One region of the Methylocystis sp. WRRC1 genome, then DNA from elsewhere that is predicted to be linked to it. Evidence: predicted binding sites of a transcription regulator. Region 1 holds the regulator's gene; each other region holds the start of a gene.
The links. The regulator PhoB, encoded in region 1, activates phosphate uptake and scavenging genes when phosphate is short. The targets are predictions, from matches to a motif close to TGTCATNNANCTGTCAT.

Region 1 (4,208 bases):
GCTCCGCGAGACGTTGGCGCAGCAAGGCGCCGAGCCGCGCGACGCGGGGCATGAAGCCGTCTTCCAGCACCACGTCGAGCACGGCGGAGCCGACAGCCGTCGCCAGCGGATTGCCGCCGAAAGTCGAACCATGCGTGCCGGCCGTCATGCCTTTCGCCGCCTCGCGCGTCGCAAGGCAGGCACCGATAGGGAATCCGCCGCCGAGCCCCTTGGCGAGCGCGACGACGTCGGGCGCAACGCCGGCATGTTCGCAGGCGAGGAATTTCCCCGTGCGGCCGACGCCGCATTGCACTTCGTCGAGCACGAGCAGCAGGCCGCGCGCGTCGCACAGCTTGCGAATGTCGGAGAGGAAAGCCGGCGGGAAGACGCGCAGTCCGCCCTCGCCCTGAATGGGCTCCAGCAGCACGCCCGCCGTTTCATCCGTGATGGCCTTCTCGACCGCGTCGAGATCAGCGAAGGGAACCTGATCGAAACCCTCGACCGGCGGGCCGAAGCCCTCGAGATATTTCGGATTGCCGCCGGCGGCGATGGTCGCGAGCGTGCGGCCGTGGAAGGCGCCCTCGAAAGTGATCAGACGATAGCGTTCCGGCTGGCCGTTCGCGGCATGATATTTACGCGCGGTCTTGATCGCGGCTTCGACCGCCTCGGCGCCGGAGTTGGTGAAGAAGACGATGTCGGCGAAAGTCGCCTCGGCGAGGCGCCGGGCGAGACGCTCGGCCTGCGGGATGCGAAACAGATTGGAGACATGCCAGGGCTGTTCGGCTGCGGCCTTCAGCGTCGCGACGAGATGCGGATGCTCGTGACCCAGCGACAGGACGGCGACGCCCGACGCGAAGTCCAGATAGCGGTCGCCGTTCTCGGCGACGAGCCAGGCGCCTTCGCCGCGCGCGAAAGAGATGTCGGCCCGCGCATAGGTCGGATAAAGCGCAGAATTCAAAACCGTGCTCCAGTGCTCAGGCGACCGCAACGCCGTGCGGGGCTGAAAAACAAAGCGCCGCCCTTTTCAGGGCGGCATTTTGAGCCCTTGATTTTATGCGCCCGCGCCTCCGCGGTCAAATCTCGGGCCTCGAATGCCGACGCGGCGGCCCTATGGCGCGGGCGAGGAATCGGTTTGCAGGCGTTCCGTGACCTTCGAACTGAGTCTTGAGAGCAACACCCTTGCACAAAGCTTGCAGAAAGCCTGTTGAGAACGCCGCCTTTCGCTTGCCAGCGACTCCCGCCCGTGATTCAACTGCGTCAGTAACGTTTCCTGCCGGCGCTGGCTGCATGTCGCGCCCGGCGTTTCTCGAGTTTCGATCCGCGTCAAGTCGCCGCTGGCGCCCTCCAGCGCAGCGGGCGGTGAAGGATTCTAAATCCGCGCTCGAACCGACCGAGTGGAGGACAGATATGTCTTGGACCGATGAACGCGTCGAGCTGTTGCGTAAACTTTGGAGCGACGGACTCAGCGCGAGCCAGGTCGCAGCCGAACTTGGACCCGGCATCACGCGCAACGCGGTGATCGGAAAGATCCATCGTCTGGGTCTCGCGGAGCGCGCCAAGACCGCCGCCGCGCCGCGACCGCGCGCCGCAAAGGCGCAGCGTCAGGCGGCGCCGCAGCCGCGCGCAGCCGGCCATGTCGTGCATGGCAATGTGGCGCTCGCCTTCGCGCCGCAAGCGATGGTCGTCGCCCGCGCGCAGCCGCAGGAGGAAGAAGTCGTGATCCCGATGTCGGAGCGCGTGACGCTGATGGACCTGCGGGAGTCCATGTGCCGCTGGCCGATGGGCGATCCGACGACGCCGGAATTCCGCTTCTGCGGCGGCAAGTCGCCGATCGGCGGCGGCCCCTATTGCGCCTATCACGCGCGCGTCGCCTATCAGCCCGCGCAGGATCGCCGTCGCGCCCGCGACCAGCTGCGCGCGCCGCGCTACGCCTGACAAAATGAAAGGCCGCGACTTCAGTCGCGGCCGAATGTTTCGTCGAAGGAATAGCCGGCGCCGCGCACCGTGCGGATCGGATCCTTCTCCCGCCCGCGGATCAACGCCTTGCGCAGACGGCCGACATGGACGTCGACAGTGCGCTCGTCGATTTCCGCCGACATGCCCCAGACGCTGTCGAGAAGTTGCGCGCGCGTGAAGACGCGGCCCGGCTTCTCCATGAAATATTCCAGCAACCGATATTCCGTGGGGCCGAGATGAATCTCTCGGCCCGACCGGCGCACGCGATGCGTGTCGCGGTCGAGATCAATGTCGCCCAGCCTCAACTTCGAGGCGACGCGCTCCGGGCGCGCGCGACGCAGCAGCGCGCGCACGCGCGCCATCAGCTCCGGCGTCGAGAAGGGCTTCACCACGTAATCGTCGGCGCCGACGGAAAGACCGCGCACGCGTTCGCTTTCCTCGCCGCGCGCCGTCAGCATGATGATCGGCATGTCGCGGCAGGCCTCGCGCGCGCGCAGGCGTCTGCAAATTTCGAGACCCGAGACGCCCGGCAGCATCCAGTCGAGAATGACGAGGTCGGGCGGCGTTTCCGCGATGCGCAGCTCCGCCTCGTCGCCATTGTCGACATGCTCGACCTGATAGCCTTCGGCTTCGAGATTGTAAGTGAGAAGGAGCGCGAGCGACGCTTCGTCTTCGACAACCAGTATGCGCGGCGCGCGATCGCTCTTGCCCTCCCGCATTACCGCGGGAATGCTGTCATTCATTGCGAAGCCTCTTCACTGTCGCCGCCGAACTGGGCGACGCGTATTTTCGGCCGCTCGGTCGGCATCGGCTCGCCGGTCACGAGATAGACGATCGTCTCGGAAATATTCGTCGTGTGGTCGCCGATGCGCTCGAGATTCTTCGAGCAGAACAGAAGATGCGTGCAGAAGGAGATGTTGCGCGGATCCTCCATCATGAAGGTGAGAAGATCGCGAAACACCGAATCCTCGAGCGCGTCGAGATCGGCGTCGGTCTCCCACACCGCCCGCGCGCGCTCGACGTCGCGCAACGCATAAGCGTCGAGGACGTCCTTCAATTGCATCGACGCGATTTCATGCATCGACTTGAGGCCCACGAGGGCGCGCGGAAAGCGCGCTTCCGACGCGATCTTCAGCGTGCGCTTGGCGATGTTCTTGGCGAGGTCGCCGATCCGCTCGATGTCGCCCGCGATGCGGATCGCGGCGATGCATTCGCGCAGATCCACCGCAAGAGGCTGGCGCCGCGCGATCGTCAGGACCGCGCTTTCCTCGATCTCGCGATGCAGCGCGTCGAGACGCGCGTCGCTCGCGACGACGCGATGGGCGAGATCGACGTTGCAGGTCGACAGCGCCTCCATCGCTTCCGCGAGCATTTTCTCGGCGATGCCGCCCATCTCCGCGATGCGGCGTCCGAGCGCCTCGAGATCGCGGTCGTAGGATTTGACGATATGTTCGCTCATGGCGATCATTCCTTGATTCAGATCAGCCGAAGCGGCCAGTGATGTAATCGAGGGTGCGCTTTTCTCTCGGCTTGTTGAAAACCTCGTCGGTGTCGCCGAATTCGACGAGCTCCCCGAGATACATGAAGGCCGTGTAGTCCGAGACGCGCACCGCCTGCTGCATGTTGTGCGTGACGATCGCGATGCTGTACTGATTGGCGAGTTCCTCGATCAGCTCCTCCACCTTCGCGGTCGAGATCGGATCGAGGGCCGAACAGGGTTCGTCGAAGAGGATGACCTCCGGCTGCACGGCGACGCTGCGCGCGATGCAAAGTCGCTGTTGCTGACCGCCCGAAAGGCCGAGCCCGCTGGTGTGCAGCTTGTCCTTCACCTCATCCCACAGCGCCGCGCCGCGCAGCGCCTCCTCGACGCGGGCGTCCATGTCGCCGCGCGAAAGCTTCTCGTAAAGGCGGATGCCGAAGGCGATGTTCTCGTAAATCGACATAGGAAAGGGCGTCGGCTTCTGGAAGATCATGCCGACGCGCGAACGCAGCGCATTGATATCGACGGCGGGATCGAGAATGTTCTCTCCGTCGAGTAGCACCTCGCCCTCGGCGCGCTGGCCGGGATAGAGGTCATACATGCGGTTCATGACCCGCAGCAGCGTGGACTTGCCGCAGCCCGACGGACCGATGAAGGCCGTCACCTTGTTGGCGTAGAGCGGCAGGCTGATGGATTTCAGCGCGCGGGACGAGCCGTAGAAGAAATCGAGGCTGCGCACCGACACTTTGGCCGGCGGTTCCTTGGGAGCGTTGGCGGCGATGTTCATTCAGGA
Region 2 (4,208 bases), 1.6 Mb from region 1:
CGCAACTGAATCTCGGAACGATGTATGTCGCCGGGCAGGGCGTCGATAAGGACCTCCTGCGAGGCCATATGTGGACGCGTCTTGCGACGGAGTCTCCGTCCATGAGCGAGAGCGACCGGAAAACGATCCGCGAGATGTCTTCGAAGACGCTGACGCCGGAAGAGATCGTCAAGGCGGAGGCGATGGCGAAGAAATGCAGGGAGTCCGCTTTCAAGGACTGCGATTGACGATCGTTTCTATCTGCAACAGGTCGAAAAACTGCGTCGCCGATGCGCGATTCCTATTCCGAGACCCACCCGACAAGGGTGAGTCTCTTGTTGCATACAGCGGGTCACTGACACTGGAAGCACCAGGTGACGAGCTGATCGATCGTGCAGGTGTATTTCGTGCCGTTGCTGCAGGTTTCGTTGAACTCCTGCACGCATACCGGCTGCGGTCCGGGCAAACAGTAATTGCGGACGTTCGACTGGGCGCAGCCGGGATCCTTGACGGCGCCGCCGACGATCTTGCTGCAACTGCCGGCCCCCGGTTGCGGGACGCTGGAGCAGCCGAGGGTGATCGTGATGTCTTCGCCCTTGAAGCACCAATTGGTGAAGGTGGCGTCGAATTTGTTCGGCGTCGTCTCCGCGAAGAGATTTTCACTTACCGAAAAACAATTGTTATTTTTATTGTAGTTGAACAAGGTCCCGGGATTGGCCAAGCCCCAGAAATAAGGGTGGTCTCCCGTGCAATAATAAGCCCATCCCTTAGTGTCCCAGCCGCCGTAATGGACTGGCCCCATCTGTTGTTCCTGGCAGTTCGGGACCATCGGATTGCCCCAGTGATCGACAGGGCAGGCGCCGGCCGTCGCCTCGGTGGGACTGACGAGTAAAGCGACAAGGAGGATCCCGCAGGGCAGCGCCGTCGTGTCAATACGAACCATTTTACGGCCTCCCTAACTGGCCAGTTTTTGACGGAAGGCCGCCGCGTTGCTCCATCATGCTGACAGGCGACACATTCCTCGATGAGCAGCCCAGAAAAACGGTGACGGCGCCAACTGCCGGCCCCTGGTTTTGCGCAGCAAAGAAAAGCCGTTCGTCGCGCGGTTGAGGAATGTGATGGTATGGGGGATCGGCCTGAACTTTTTGCAGCGCCTGGATCTGTATGTGCTCGTGTTGCTCGGTATCCCAGCCGACAAGGTGCGGGGCGCGCGGGGGGCATTTGTAGTTCAGCAACTTCCCCTGGCCGGCCGCAATTCTCTCCTGGCGCTGCGCCACGACCTGACAGGGCCGAACGCCGCATTCGTTTCCCAGACGCTTCAACACTCGCGTGGTATTGAAAAAGGTCGGCTGGGCGTTCGATTCGATAGGGGCGCTCGCGAAGATCGCCGCCAGACCGAATGTAGCTATCGCGACTGAGAGAAGACGGGATGGCCGGTCGGTGATTCCTGCCTGCATGGACAGCTCTTTCTGTTTTTTCTGCAGCAGGCTAACGCGCAACCTTTGGCGTTGGTTCCACGCAAAATGTTACCAGTGGGCGATCCCACCAGGCTTCTGCGCCGATCCGGCATGTCGGGCACCGCCAAACGACGAAAAAGCAATAAAAATCAATATATTGAGACGCTAGTCGGAAGGCGGCCTGAGAACCTGCGTCGCCGACGCGCAAGAAATTATGATTCCGGCAGGCGCTCCACCCGCGCGGTGAAGATGTATCCTTCGAACCGGATGGTTCGAATGATTTTCGGAAATGACGGGTTTGCCTCGATCTTGTGGCGCAGGCGGCTGACGATGATATCGACGCTCCTCTCGGACGGAGAGTCGATCACATCGTGCGTCAGCTCGATCAGGCGACCGCGCGACAAAACTTGCCCCGCGTTTTCACAGAAAACACGGAGGGTGCAGCACTCGGCGCTCGTCAGCGGTAAATGAACGCCGCCAAAGCCGACAAGTTTGCGCGCCTGAATCTCGAGTCTCCAATCGGAGAACAGGTACCCTTTCTCGCGGGCGGGCTTCGCCAGCTTTGACATTTCGACGCGCCGGCTGAGCGCCCGGATGCGCGCCAGGATTTCGCGTGGGTCGAGCGGTTTGGGAATGTAGTCGTCGGCGCCGATCTCCAGACTGATGATCTTGTCGACATTGTTATGGCAGTTCGACGTCGTGATGATCGGGACGGCGTTTCCCTGTCGTATCCTTTGGCAGATGGAAAACCCATCCTCGCCCGACTGCGCCAGATCGAGAACCACAAGGTCGAAGTTCTTGGTTTGAAATGCCAGATCCATTTCCTTGCCGTCCGCGACGACGGTGATCTCGATATTCTGTCTGCTTAGATACGGCACAATTGTATCCGAGGTAGCCTCATCGTCGCCCACGAGGAGAGCGGACAGCTTTTTGGCGCCGGTTTTTTGCGTCATCCTTATTCCTTGTCTCGAGCAGGCGATAAGACGCGTTTGGCGCACAGCATCTAAACCGTGCTCTGTATAATTGCTTTTCTCCAATGTTTCTGAATGTCGAAAATTACGTTTCTGCCAGAAATAAATTAGACATGATAGCGCTGTCTATGTAACAGTGTCTTTGCTTTAGAGCATCATGTTCGATTTATGCAATACAAAAGCGTATCTGTAACAAAAGTGTCTTCGACATGAGGATTCTGGCGTTCACCAAAACTTTGGGGAGCGTCAGCATGAAGCGTATTAACAACATGAAGCGTATTGCAAGCGCAAGCAGCCTTGCTCTCGCGATTGCGGCCTTTGGCGTAATCGCCTCCGTCTCCGCCGCGAGCGCCGGGCCGGACAGCGGGGCCATCGAAGTGCGCCTGCGTCAGCTCGAAAGCGAAATCGCCAAGCTGCGCAAGGAAGCTCGCGACGCCAAGGCGCAGGCTCAAAGCGCCGCCGCTGCGGCCCAGAAATCGAATGTCTCCAACGCCGCGCACGTCAAGGCCGGCGATGTCCACGCTCCGCCGCCTGTATTCGTCAGCTTCAAGAACGGCCTGTTTGTCGAGACGGAAGACAAGGCGTACAGCTTCAAGGTTGGCGGCCGTCTTCAGATCGACGGCGGCGGAAACACCGAACCGCTAAATGGCTGGGCGGGTCAGACGGGCTTCCGTCGTTCCCGAATCGAAGTCGAGGGCCGCGCGGCAAAATACTGGTTCTACAAGGCGCAGGCGGATTTCAACGGCGCGCCGAACGGGCTGACGCTTGGCGTCTGGCGCGACGCCTATCTCGGCTTCGAGCATCCGGCGCTGACGCTTCCCGGCGTCAAGGATCCGATCTTCATCATGATCGGAAGCCAGTATGAGCCGTTCAATCTCGAGGCGATCAACTCGTCCAAGTATACGGACTTCATCGAGCGCGCGATGATGGCCGACACTTTCGGCCCTTACCGACATGTCGGCGCGTCGATCGGCGCGCATGGCGACAACTGGACCGCGAAGGGCGGCGTCTATTCAACGAGCTTCGAGGACGCGGCCCTCAACCCGACGCCAAACGTCCCCGCCGCATGGGGCGTGCTCAGCGGCGCGGGCTGGGTTCCGACCGGCGGCGCCCAGTATTATGACTTCACCGGCCGTTTGACCTACGCGCCGATCAAGGACGAGCACAACCTGCTCCACCTCGGCATCGCGGGCCGTTACCATCGCCCCAACGACGCGACGGGCGCGAGCGACGACCGCGAATTGCGACTGGGCAACCGCGTTCGGTCCGAGGCGAATATCCTGAATCAGTCGCTTCTCGGCACGCCCGATCTCTCGTGCGGTTCCGTCTCCGTGCCCTATGGCGTTGGCGCGCCCTTTATCAGGACGGGCGTCGCAGGCCATTGCGTGCGCGACATCTTCACCTTCGGCGTCGAACTTGCGGGTTCGTATGGGCCGTTCTCGATCCAGGCCGAATACAATGGCGCTCAGGTCAACCGCAACATGACCAACGTCATGCTGGCGCGCATGGCGAATGTCTTCGCCCCGGGCGGGTCGAGCGAATATTTCAGCGGCTGGTATGTCCAGGGCCAGTATTGGCTGACGGGCGAAGAGCGCGTCTCCGCCTATAGCGTGAAGGACAGAAACGGCGCGACGTTCGAGCAGATCAAGATCAAGAATCCGCTCAGCGCCGGCGGGTGGGGCGCCTGGGGCCTCGCCGCGCGATATAGCGAGGTCAATCTGAACAGCGGCGGTCTGCAGGGATCGAGCCTCTACAACGCCCTCGCCCTGACGACTTTCGTCGCGCCCAATCCCGCCGCTAC
Region 3 (4,208 bases), 1.8 Mb from region 1:
ACTGTCCGTCAGCGCCAGGGCCGAGGGCGCTCTCGAGCACATTCAGATTGTCACCGCGAGCGGGGCGCATGATTTCAAGGTCGAAGTCGCGCGCACCTCAACAGAGCGCGCGCGCGGCCTGATGTTTCGTCGCTCGATGCCGCAGGATCAGGGCATGCTCTTCGACTTCAAGATCGAGGAGCCCGTGGCGATGTGGATGAAAAACACTTACATCCCTCTCGACATGATCTTCGTCTCGCGGAAGGGCGTTGTGACCGGCGTCGCAACCGACGCGGAGCCTTTGTCGGAGCGGGTGATCCCGTCCGGGCCGCCCGCCTATGCGGTGATTGAGCTCAACGCCGGCGTTGCGCGCAAGATCGGCGTTGCGCCCGGCGATGTGGTGAAGCATTCGACCTTCCGCTAGCGCCAGTTCGGCGCAATTGGCGACGCCGAAATTGCTGGTCTTCCATGTTCGCGCCGCGTTCGGGAGGAAAGCCTCGGACGCATATCCCGAATGCTCGACGTCGGTCAGAGCCTTCTTGTGACGCGCGGCGCCGCGTGGTAGCGAAGGTTGATGAAGGCGGACGCCGCGTCATGCGGCGTCGGGCTCCGGCGGGGTATAGCGCAGCCTGGTAGCGCGGAAGTTTTGGGTACTTCAGGTCGCAGGTTCGAATCCTGCTGCCCCGACCAGACCGCCCGACGCGAACCCCGCTGTCTTTGCAAAATCGACAGATTGCGGCAAAGTCCGTTATTGACTGTTTTTTCGCGGCTATCCCCAGCGTGATCGCCTGTCTGTGGTCCACGGATTTCCCGGCCATCGATGCTTGACTGGGTACAGGCGACTGCTGGCGGGCGCCAAGGCGGGCACAGGAATTTGAAAGCCGGAAAGCCCGCGACCCGGAAAGTTCTCCCCCGGCCGCGAAGATGAGGTTGCAAAAAATTGTCGGCCCATTACGAAGAGCGTCGAGCGGCTGGCGTCGGCGTCCGATGGGCGGAAGCCGAGCCGGCGCAGCGGTGGTTTTCCCCGCCTTCTAAATCGTGAGGTTGAAATGACCGCCCGAATCTATCGTCCGGCGCCGAGCGCCACCCAATCAGGTCCGGGAGCCGTCAAACCGTGGCGGCTCGATTTCGATCCGGAATCGCCGCGCACGATCGACCCGCTGATGGGCTGGACCAGCTCCGGCGACATGAAGCAGCAGGTGCGCCTGCGATTCGACACCAAGGAGGAGGCGATCGCCTACGCAGAGCGCAACGGCATTCCTTATCGCGTCGAGGAGCCCAAGGAGAACCTTGCGGCGCGGCGCACAGCTTCCTATTCGGATAATTTCAAGACCAGCCGCATCGGTCTCTGGACACATTGACAGGAGAGTCGCCGTCCTCACGGCCCCGTAGCTCAGCTGGATAGAGCAACTGCCTTCTAAGCAGTAGGTCGCAGGTTCGAATCCTGCCGGGGTCGCCAGCCGCGTTTTTCGTCGACAATCATCGGACGCAGCCCGTCGAGAAATTCCCAACATTCGGCGTTATTACAAAAGCGCGTGTGAGCCAATGCACAGTTTACGGCGAAGTCTGATATAGGCTTGTCCGCCATTGAGACGATTCTTATGAGCGTCGCCAGAAACGACATATTTTGGTAGGAACTTGCGTTCGCGTAGCTTGGGCTCCGTAGCTCAGCTGGATAGAGCAACTGCCTTCGAAGCAGTGGGTCGCAGGTTCGAATCCTGCCGGGGTCACCAGCGCGACGCGGGAAAAGAAAACGGAAACAGAAAAAATGCGGCGCATCCGTCCAATATTTGCAGCGATCGCCGCGGGCCTCGCCGTCGCGTTTCTGTTGGCGCCCGCGGAAGGGCAGGCCGAGGGCCTGTTCGATTTTCTCTTCGGTCCGGACCCGACGCCGGCCAGGCCTTCGGCGCCGCCGCCGCGCGCGCCACGCGATTCGGCGCCGAGCCGCCGCGCGAGCGCCCATAAAGGCGCCGTCGGCGAGTTGCGTTTCGCCAAGCCTGGCGAAGGGGGGCCGGGACAGGGCGAGCCGTCGACGGGCGGCTACTGTGTGCGCATCTGCGACGGCTATTATTTCCCCTTGATAAAATCGACCCGCGCCACGCGGCAGCAATCCTGCGAATTCGCCTGTCCTTCCGCGCCGATGGAGATCTACGACGGCGGGAGCATAGAGACGGCGCGCAATTATAAGGGCGAACGCTATACGGCGCTCAAGACAGCCTTCGCCTTCCGCGACAAGGCGTCTGTCAACTGCTCCTGCAATGACCCGAAATCCTCGGCGGCATTTTTCGAGCGCACCGCGCTCACGGACCCCACGCTGCACTCCGGCGACATCGTCGTCGAGGCCAACGGCGCCTTCGTTTACAGTGGAACGACACTGGTGCCGCTCAACCGCGCATCTTTCGTGCCGTCGCAGGTTCGCCAGCGTCTCCGGATGGTCCTGAATCGCGCTCCGGCGAGGAACCCGTCGCTGTCCGAGATTTTGACGCCGCAAGAACAGGCGGTCGAGCTAAGCAAGGCCGATCGGACCGGAACCACAACGCGTTAGTCGCATCGCGGTCGCTTTAGCGCTTTACAGCGGGCCGCCAGGCCGGCTAAGTGCCGCTGTCGTTTGTGACAGATTTGTGACAGCGGCGAACCGGCGGAGGCGAAGATGCTGTCTTGGTTTCAGGCGCTCATGCCCAGAGAGGAGCGTTTCTTCGACCTCTTCGAGAAGCACGCGGAGACGCTTGTCGCGGGATCGAAGGGGTTGCGGACGCTTCTGGAGGGCGGTGACAACGTCTTTCCATGCAGCCAGGAAATTCGCCGTCAGGAGCACGAGGCGGACGCGATCACGCGCGACACGCTGCTCGCCGTGCGGCGCACCTTCATCACGCCATTCGACCGCAGCGACATCCGTGATCTGATCACCGCGATGGACGATACGATCGATCAGATGCATCAGACAGCCAAGGCGACGCTTCTCTATGAGACGCGGGAGTTCGATCCGCAAATGCGTCGGATGGGGGACATCATCGTGCAGGCCGCGGATCTGACCCGCGCGGCGATTCCGCTGCTGCGCGCGATGCATCAGAACGCCGGCAAACTGAACAGCTTCAGCGAGGAAATCTCCCGCATCGAGGAAGAGGCCGACGGGATCCACGACCAGGGGCTGAAGGAGCTGTTCCGCGCGCATCGCCACAGTGATCCGATGGCTTTCGTGGTCGGAGCCGAGATCTACGGCCATCTGGAGAAGGTCGTCGATGGTTTCGAGGATGTGGCGAATCGGGTGACGGGCATCGTCATCGAGCACAACTGAGGGGATACGCGTGGCCGATTCCGCGTTCCTTCTTTATGGCCTCATCGCCGTGGCGCTGGCTTTCGACTTCCTCAATGGTCTGCACGACGCCGCCAACTCCATCGCCACGATCGTATCGACGCGCGTGCTGCGCCCGCAATATGCGGTCTTCTGGGCGGCGGCGTTCAATTTCATCGCCTTCCTTTTCTTTGGCCTGCATGTTGCGCAGACCATCGGCACCGGCATCATCTCGCCGGAAATCATTGACGACAAAGTGATCTTCGGCGCGCTGATGGGCGCCATCGTCTGGAATCTCGTCACCTGGGCGCTGGGCATTCCGTCGTCGAGTTCGCATGCGCTTGTCGGCGGCCTCGTCGGCGCCGGCGTGGCCAAGATCGGAACCGGAGCCATCGTCTGGAGCGGCCTGCTGAAGACCGGCTCCGCAATTGTGCTCTCCCCGGCGCTGGGTTTCGTGCTGGCGCTCATGCTGGTGCTGGCCGTGTCGTGGATTTTCGTGCGCAGGAGTCCTGCCGCGGTCGACAGGCTTTTCCGCACATTGCAATTTGTTTCTGCTTCGCTTTACTCCCTCGGCCATGGCGGCAATGATGCGCAGAAGACGATGGGCATCATTGCGGTGCTGCTTTACTCGCATGGCGTTTATGGCGGCGAGTTTCATGTGCCCTTCTGGGTGGTGCTGACCTGTCAGGCCGCGATGGGCCTCGGCACGCTCTTCGGCGGCTGGCGGATCGTCCACACCATGGGCTCGAAGATCACGCGACTCACACCCATGCAGGGCTTCTGCGCCGAGACGGGCGGGGCGATCACCCTGTTTCTGGCTACGGGTTTCGGCATTCCGGTTTCGACGACGCACACGATCACCGGCGCCATAGTCGGCGTCGGGGCCGCAAGACGGGCGTCGGCCGTTCGCTGGAACATCGCCAAGGATATTGTCGTC
Region 4 (4,208 bases), 700 kb from region 1:
CATGAACTGGGCACGTTGCAGGTCGCTCACGCCCGCTTCCTTGAAGAATTGATGCATCTCCCCGCAGAGGTTCCGGAGGCGCACGCCCTTGTAGCGGGCCGGCCGCCGTGCGACGAACTCCGGAATGACGTCCAAAAGCAAAGCATTGTCGTCGTGCAGCCGCTTGAATGCGACGAGCGCCGAGACAAGGGTGCCCGCCTTGCTGGACTCGACGCCTGGGGTCAGCAGGAAGAGAAGCGAATTCAGGTCGTTCTTCTCCGGCACGATTCGGTTCTCACGCAAATATTGCGCGACGACCGGGGCCGGGATTCCGTGATCTTCATAGGCGCCGCTGGCGCGATCGAAGCCGGGCGTCAAAAGCGTTAACTTTGCCGGGTCTGTGATCGCAAAGCCTGGCTCCATGCCCTTGAAACCATGCCACCCCGCGCTTGGCGCGAACTCCCAGAAGGCCGCATTGCGCGCAAGCTGGTCCGTCGACACGGTCTCCCACGAAACGTGGTGCGCGCCAGCTTCGCGCGCCGCGTCCGGAATGGAGACCTTGTCAGGCACAAACGGATCGAAGAACCAGCGGCGCGCCGGATCCTTCTCCTTGAGCTCGAATTCACGCTTCACGGCCCGCAGCTTCTTGCGCAATTCGACGCCGAGACGGATCGTGTCGTCCCACAAGACCTCGCCGGATCGCCCCTTCATCATCTGTGCGCCGACATCGAGCGACGCGAACAGGGGATAGAAGGGCGACGTCGACGCATGTTGCATGAAACCTTCATTGAAACGCTTGTGTTCGACGCGGCGCTTCTGGCCCTTGATATGGCGGTCGCGGACGTGGATTTGCGAGGCCTGCGAGAAACTCGCGAGCTGCTTATGGGTCGATTGCGTCGCGACGATGCCGGGCGAAGCCTCGGTCAGATTTTTCAGCCCCATGGCAAAGCGCCGCTCATAGAGCGGATGGAACTTCATGAAGCCCGCCCAAGCTTCGTCGAAGAGAACATAATCGCATAGATGTCCAATCTTTTGAACGATCCACTCCGCGTCATAGATCGTCCCGTCATAAGTGCACTGTTCGATTACCGCTGCGCGAAAAGGACGCTCCTTCCGCCAGGCGTCCTTGTCCTTGACAAGTGGATGGTCGCGGATCCGCTCGCGCAGTATCTTTTCGTCGAGAGACTCGGGGGCAATCGGGCCGATCAATCCGTAGGCATTGCGTGTCGTCGGCAGGAAGATCGGCACGCCGCCGCCGAGCAGGAGCGCGCCGTGATGCGCCGCTTTGTGATTGTTTCGGTCGAAAAGAACAAGATCGCCTTCGGCCACCAGATTCGTGAGAACGACTTTGTTTGACGACGATGTGCCATTGAGGACAAAATAGGTCTTCTCGGCTCCAAAGATCTCCGCCGCCGCCTTCTGCGCAGCAAGGGCTGGACCTTCGTGGGTCAGCAAGTCGCCGAGCTCGATGACGGAATTATCCAAGTCGTCGCGGAAAACCGCCTCTCCAAGATGTTCCATGAAGATGCGGCCTATAGGGCTGCGACTATAAAAAATGCCGCCATTGTGGCCGGGGCAGGTCCAAAGCTGGTTCCCTTCCTCGGCATAGTCGACGAGCGCACCGAAAAAGGGCGTCTTCAATGTCTCGGCGTATTGCTTGAGGCGTGAGACAAGATTCTTGGCGATGAACTCGGGCGTCTCCTCCGCGAGGAAGACATAGCCGTCAATGAAGTCCAGCACCTCGACTGGAATGTCCTCGAACCGCTTTCTCCGGATGAGGAGGACGATAGGCATTTCGAGGCCACGCTTGCGCATTAGTTCGATGAGCGAAGCGGTCTTTCCCTCCAGCCCTCTCTTGCCCCAATCGACGACGAGACAGCCGATCGCCGCATCAGTCTGAACGACGAGTTCCGCATCCTCCAATCGTCTTGCTCTTACGACCTGGAAGCCCATCCGCTCTATGGCGGCGATTATTTGACTGACCCTCAGCCCTTCAAGGTCATCCGCATCGAAGATTGGCGCGGAAAAGAGAAAGGTGAACCTTTGAGAAAAATCCATCTAACCCCCCACTGCCAGAAACTTGCGCTGAACACGCCACGTTCGTGTTGTCCTGCACTCAGCTTCCTTTCGCGACGCGACGATGACGGACGGTGAAGCCGGCTACCCCGGCATTTCGCTTCAACCTTTTGGGCCAACATTGCGCGCTTGCCCCTGACGTGAGCTTCGTCGCCAAGGCGACACTGTCATCCAGATGTCATGAAACGCGCGCCACAATAGTCGACGATCCTAAGCGGATCATGTGCCGGCCAGAGCGGCCAAAAACTGAGAGGGCGCGGAGATGCCGAAGCTCTTCGCAATCTTCCATGGCATAATTATCGGATATTTGAATGGCGCGGGGTTTGGGGCGCTCGCAATCGATTTGCTGTCCAGCCATCATGCTAACGATTTCGATGTCGTAATTGTCGCAGCAATTGTGACTGGCCCCTTCGGCGCCTTGGTCGGCTCGTTGGCGGCCCTGTTCGATGACGGTAATTCCGAGCAAAAAAGTCTCCAATCACATTGAAATTAGACACGGAGACCCTTGTTCGGCCGACGGAGCGGTTTTATTGATCCGCCGGCTGCTCGGGCAGGGAGCCAGGGCGCCGGTCGAGCCGATTCCCGCTTGTCATGAGCGTCGCCATTCTGCTCAGGACGGAAGGCCCCGGATCGCCAACAGCGTCTCTTGCATCCAGCGCTTGTTTCACATCTTCAATAGATAATTTATATTTGGCCTATGCGGAAAGCCTAAATGTCAATCCGCATCTCCGGAGTTGAATGTGACATAATTAGCGGCGCGCCGGTCAGCGCGACGATTTCTTCTACCTCCACGCCCGGCGCGCGCTCGCGCAGAGCGAGCCCTTCGCCGGTAGGCTCGATTACGGCCAGTTCCGTCACAATGAGGCTGACGCGACGCGCAGCCGTGGGCGGCAGGGATAGCTCTTCGACGATCTTCGGCCGCCCCCTGGCGGTATGTTGCATGGCGACAACGACGCGTTTCGCTCCAGTGACGAGATCCATCGCGCCCCCCATGCCTGGAACGAGCTCGCCTGGAACCATCCAGTTCGCGAGAAGTCCCCGGGCGTTGACCTGCAGCCCACCCAGGACCGTCATGTCGAGGTGGCCGCCTCTGATGAGTGCGAAGCTTGTTGCGCTGTCGAAGCTCGCGGCGCCCGGCAAGGCGGAAATAAAGCCGCCGCCGGCGTCGGTGAGATACGGGTCTTCCATCCCTTCGGGCGGTCGCGCGCCGAAGCCGATAATTCCGTTTTCGCTCTGAAAGGCGACCGACACGCCCTCGGGCACATAGCCGGCCACGAGGGTCGGCAGGCCGATGCCGAGATTGACCAGCGTGCGGTCTCGCAACTCGAGTGCGACGCGGCGGGCGATGATTTCTTTGGCGTCCATCATTTTGGCCTCCTGACGAGGTGATGCACGAGCACGCCCGGCGTTCGCACGGCGTCCGGCGGAATGACGCCTACGGGCACGATCTCACCGGGCTCGGCGATGACACAGTCGGCGGCGAAGGCCATAATTGGATTGAAATTCGCCGCGGTGAGCCGATACGTAAGATTTCCGCAATAGTCGGCCTCATGCGCGCCCAAGAGCGCAAAATCGGCTCGCAGCGGCTTTTCCAGCAGAAAGCTCTTGCCGTCGACTTCGACGACCTGCTTGCCTTCGGCGACGATGGTGCCAACCCCTGTCGGCGTCAGCACGCCGCCAAGACCGCAACCGCCGGCGCGAATGCGTTCGGCGAGCGTGCCCTGCGGAATGAGCTCCACTTCGATCTCGCCCGCAATCATCTTCTTCTGCGTGGAGGGATTGGTTCCGATATGCGACGTTTTGACGCGCAAAACGCATCCGGCTTCGATCAACTTTCCGACGCCGCATGTCGGCGTAGCCGTATCGTTGCAGATCACGGTCAGGCCTCGGGCGGCGCGCGCCACAAGCGCGTCGATCAGCCGCGCAGGCGCGCCGACACCCAAGAACCCGCCGATCATAACGCTCGCGCCGTTCGGGATAAGGGCGGCCGCGGCTTCCGGCGAAATCGCCTCTCTCATGATCCCCCCCCCCCCCTCAGGCGACGTTGTGCAGACCAGCGTCCACATAGATAGTGTCGCCGGACATGCCGGAGGCGGCGCCCCCGACAAGAAACGCAACGACCCGGCCGACTTCGGCAATTTCCACCAGACGCC

Region 2: the regulator PhoB is predicted to act here: its motif matches at 2,596-2,612, upstream of LG047_RS17790 (OprO/OprP family phosphate-selective porin).
Region 3: the regulator PhoB is predicted to act here: its motif matches at 2,590-2,606, upstream of LG047_RS01270 (DUF47 domain-containing protein).
Region 4: the regulator PhoB is predicted to act here: its motif matches at 2,221-2,237, upstream of LG047_RS13260 (Orn/Lys/Arg decarboxylase N-terminal domain-containing protein).

What each region holds. Positions count from the first base shown of each region.
Region 1 covers NZ_JAJFZJ010000001.1:2,017,561-2,021,768, forward strand. The annotation lists gene LG047_RS09735 (aspartate aminotransferase family protein) at 1-937, opposite strand, end outside; gene LG047_RS09740 (GcrA family cell cycle regulator) at 1,387-1,914, shown strand; gene phoB (phosphate regulon transcriptional regulator PhoB) at 1,935-2,678, opposite strand; gene phoU (phosphate signaling complex protein PhoU) at 2,675-3,394, opposite strand; gene pstB (phosphate ABC transporter ATP-binding protein PstB) at 3,417-4,202, opposite strand; gene pstA (phosphate ABC transporter permease PstA) at 4,203-4,208, opposite strand, start outside.
Region 2 covers NZ_JAJFZJ010000001.1:3,626,110-3,630,317, forward strand. The annotation lists gene LG047_RS17770 (tetratricopeptide repeat protein) at 1-227, shown strand, start outside; gene LG047_RS17775 (hypothetical protein) at 332-922, opposite strand; gene LG047_RS17780 (hypothetical protein) at 924-1,436, opposite strand; gene LG047_RS17785 (response regulator) at 1,649-2,389, opposite strand; gene LG047_RS17790 (OprO/OprP family phosphate-selective porin) at 2,659-4,208, shown strand, end outside.
Region 3 covers NZ_JAJFZJ010000001.1:259,391-263,598, reverse strand. The annotation lists gene LG047_RS01300 (DUF192 domain-containing protein) at 1-403, shown strand, start outside; tRNA gene LG047_RS01295 (tRNA-Pro) at 593-669, shown strand; gene LG047_RS01290 (ETC complex I subunit) at 1,029-1,340, shown strand; tRNA gene LG047_RS01285 (tRNA-Arg) at 1,362-1,438, shown strand; tRNA gene LG047_RS01280 (tRNA-Arg) at 1,636-1,712, shown strand; gene LG047_RS01275 (DUF2865 domain-containing protein) at 1,748-2,524, shown strand; gene LG047_RS01270 (DUF47 domain-containing protein) at 2,630-3,274, shown strand; gene LG047_RS01265 (inorganic phosphate transporter) at 3,285-4,208, shown strand, end outside.
Region 4 covers NZ_JAJFZJ010000001.1:2,717,060-2,721,267, forward strand. The annotation lists gene LG047_RS13260 (Orn/Lys/Arg decarboxylase N-terminal domain-containing protein) at 1-2,037, opposite strand, end outside; gene LG047_RS13265 (hypothetical protein) at 2,318-2,542, shown strand; gene LG047_RS13270 (3-oxoacid CoA-transferase subunit B) at 2,764-3,420, opposite strand; gene LG047_RS13275 (CoA transferase subunit A) at 3,420-4,073, opposite strand; gene fabI (enoyl-ACP reductase FabI) at 4,090-4,208, opposite strand, start outside.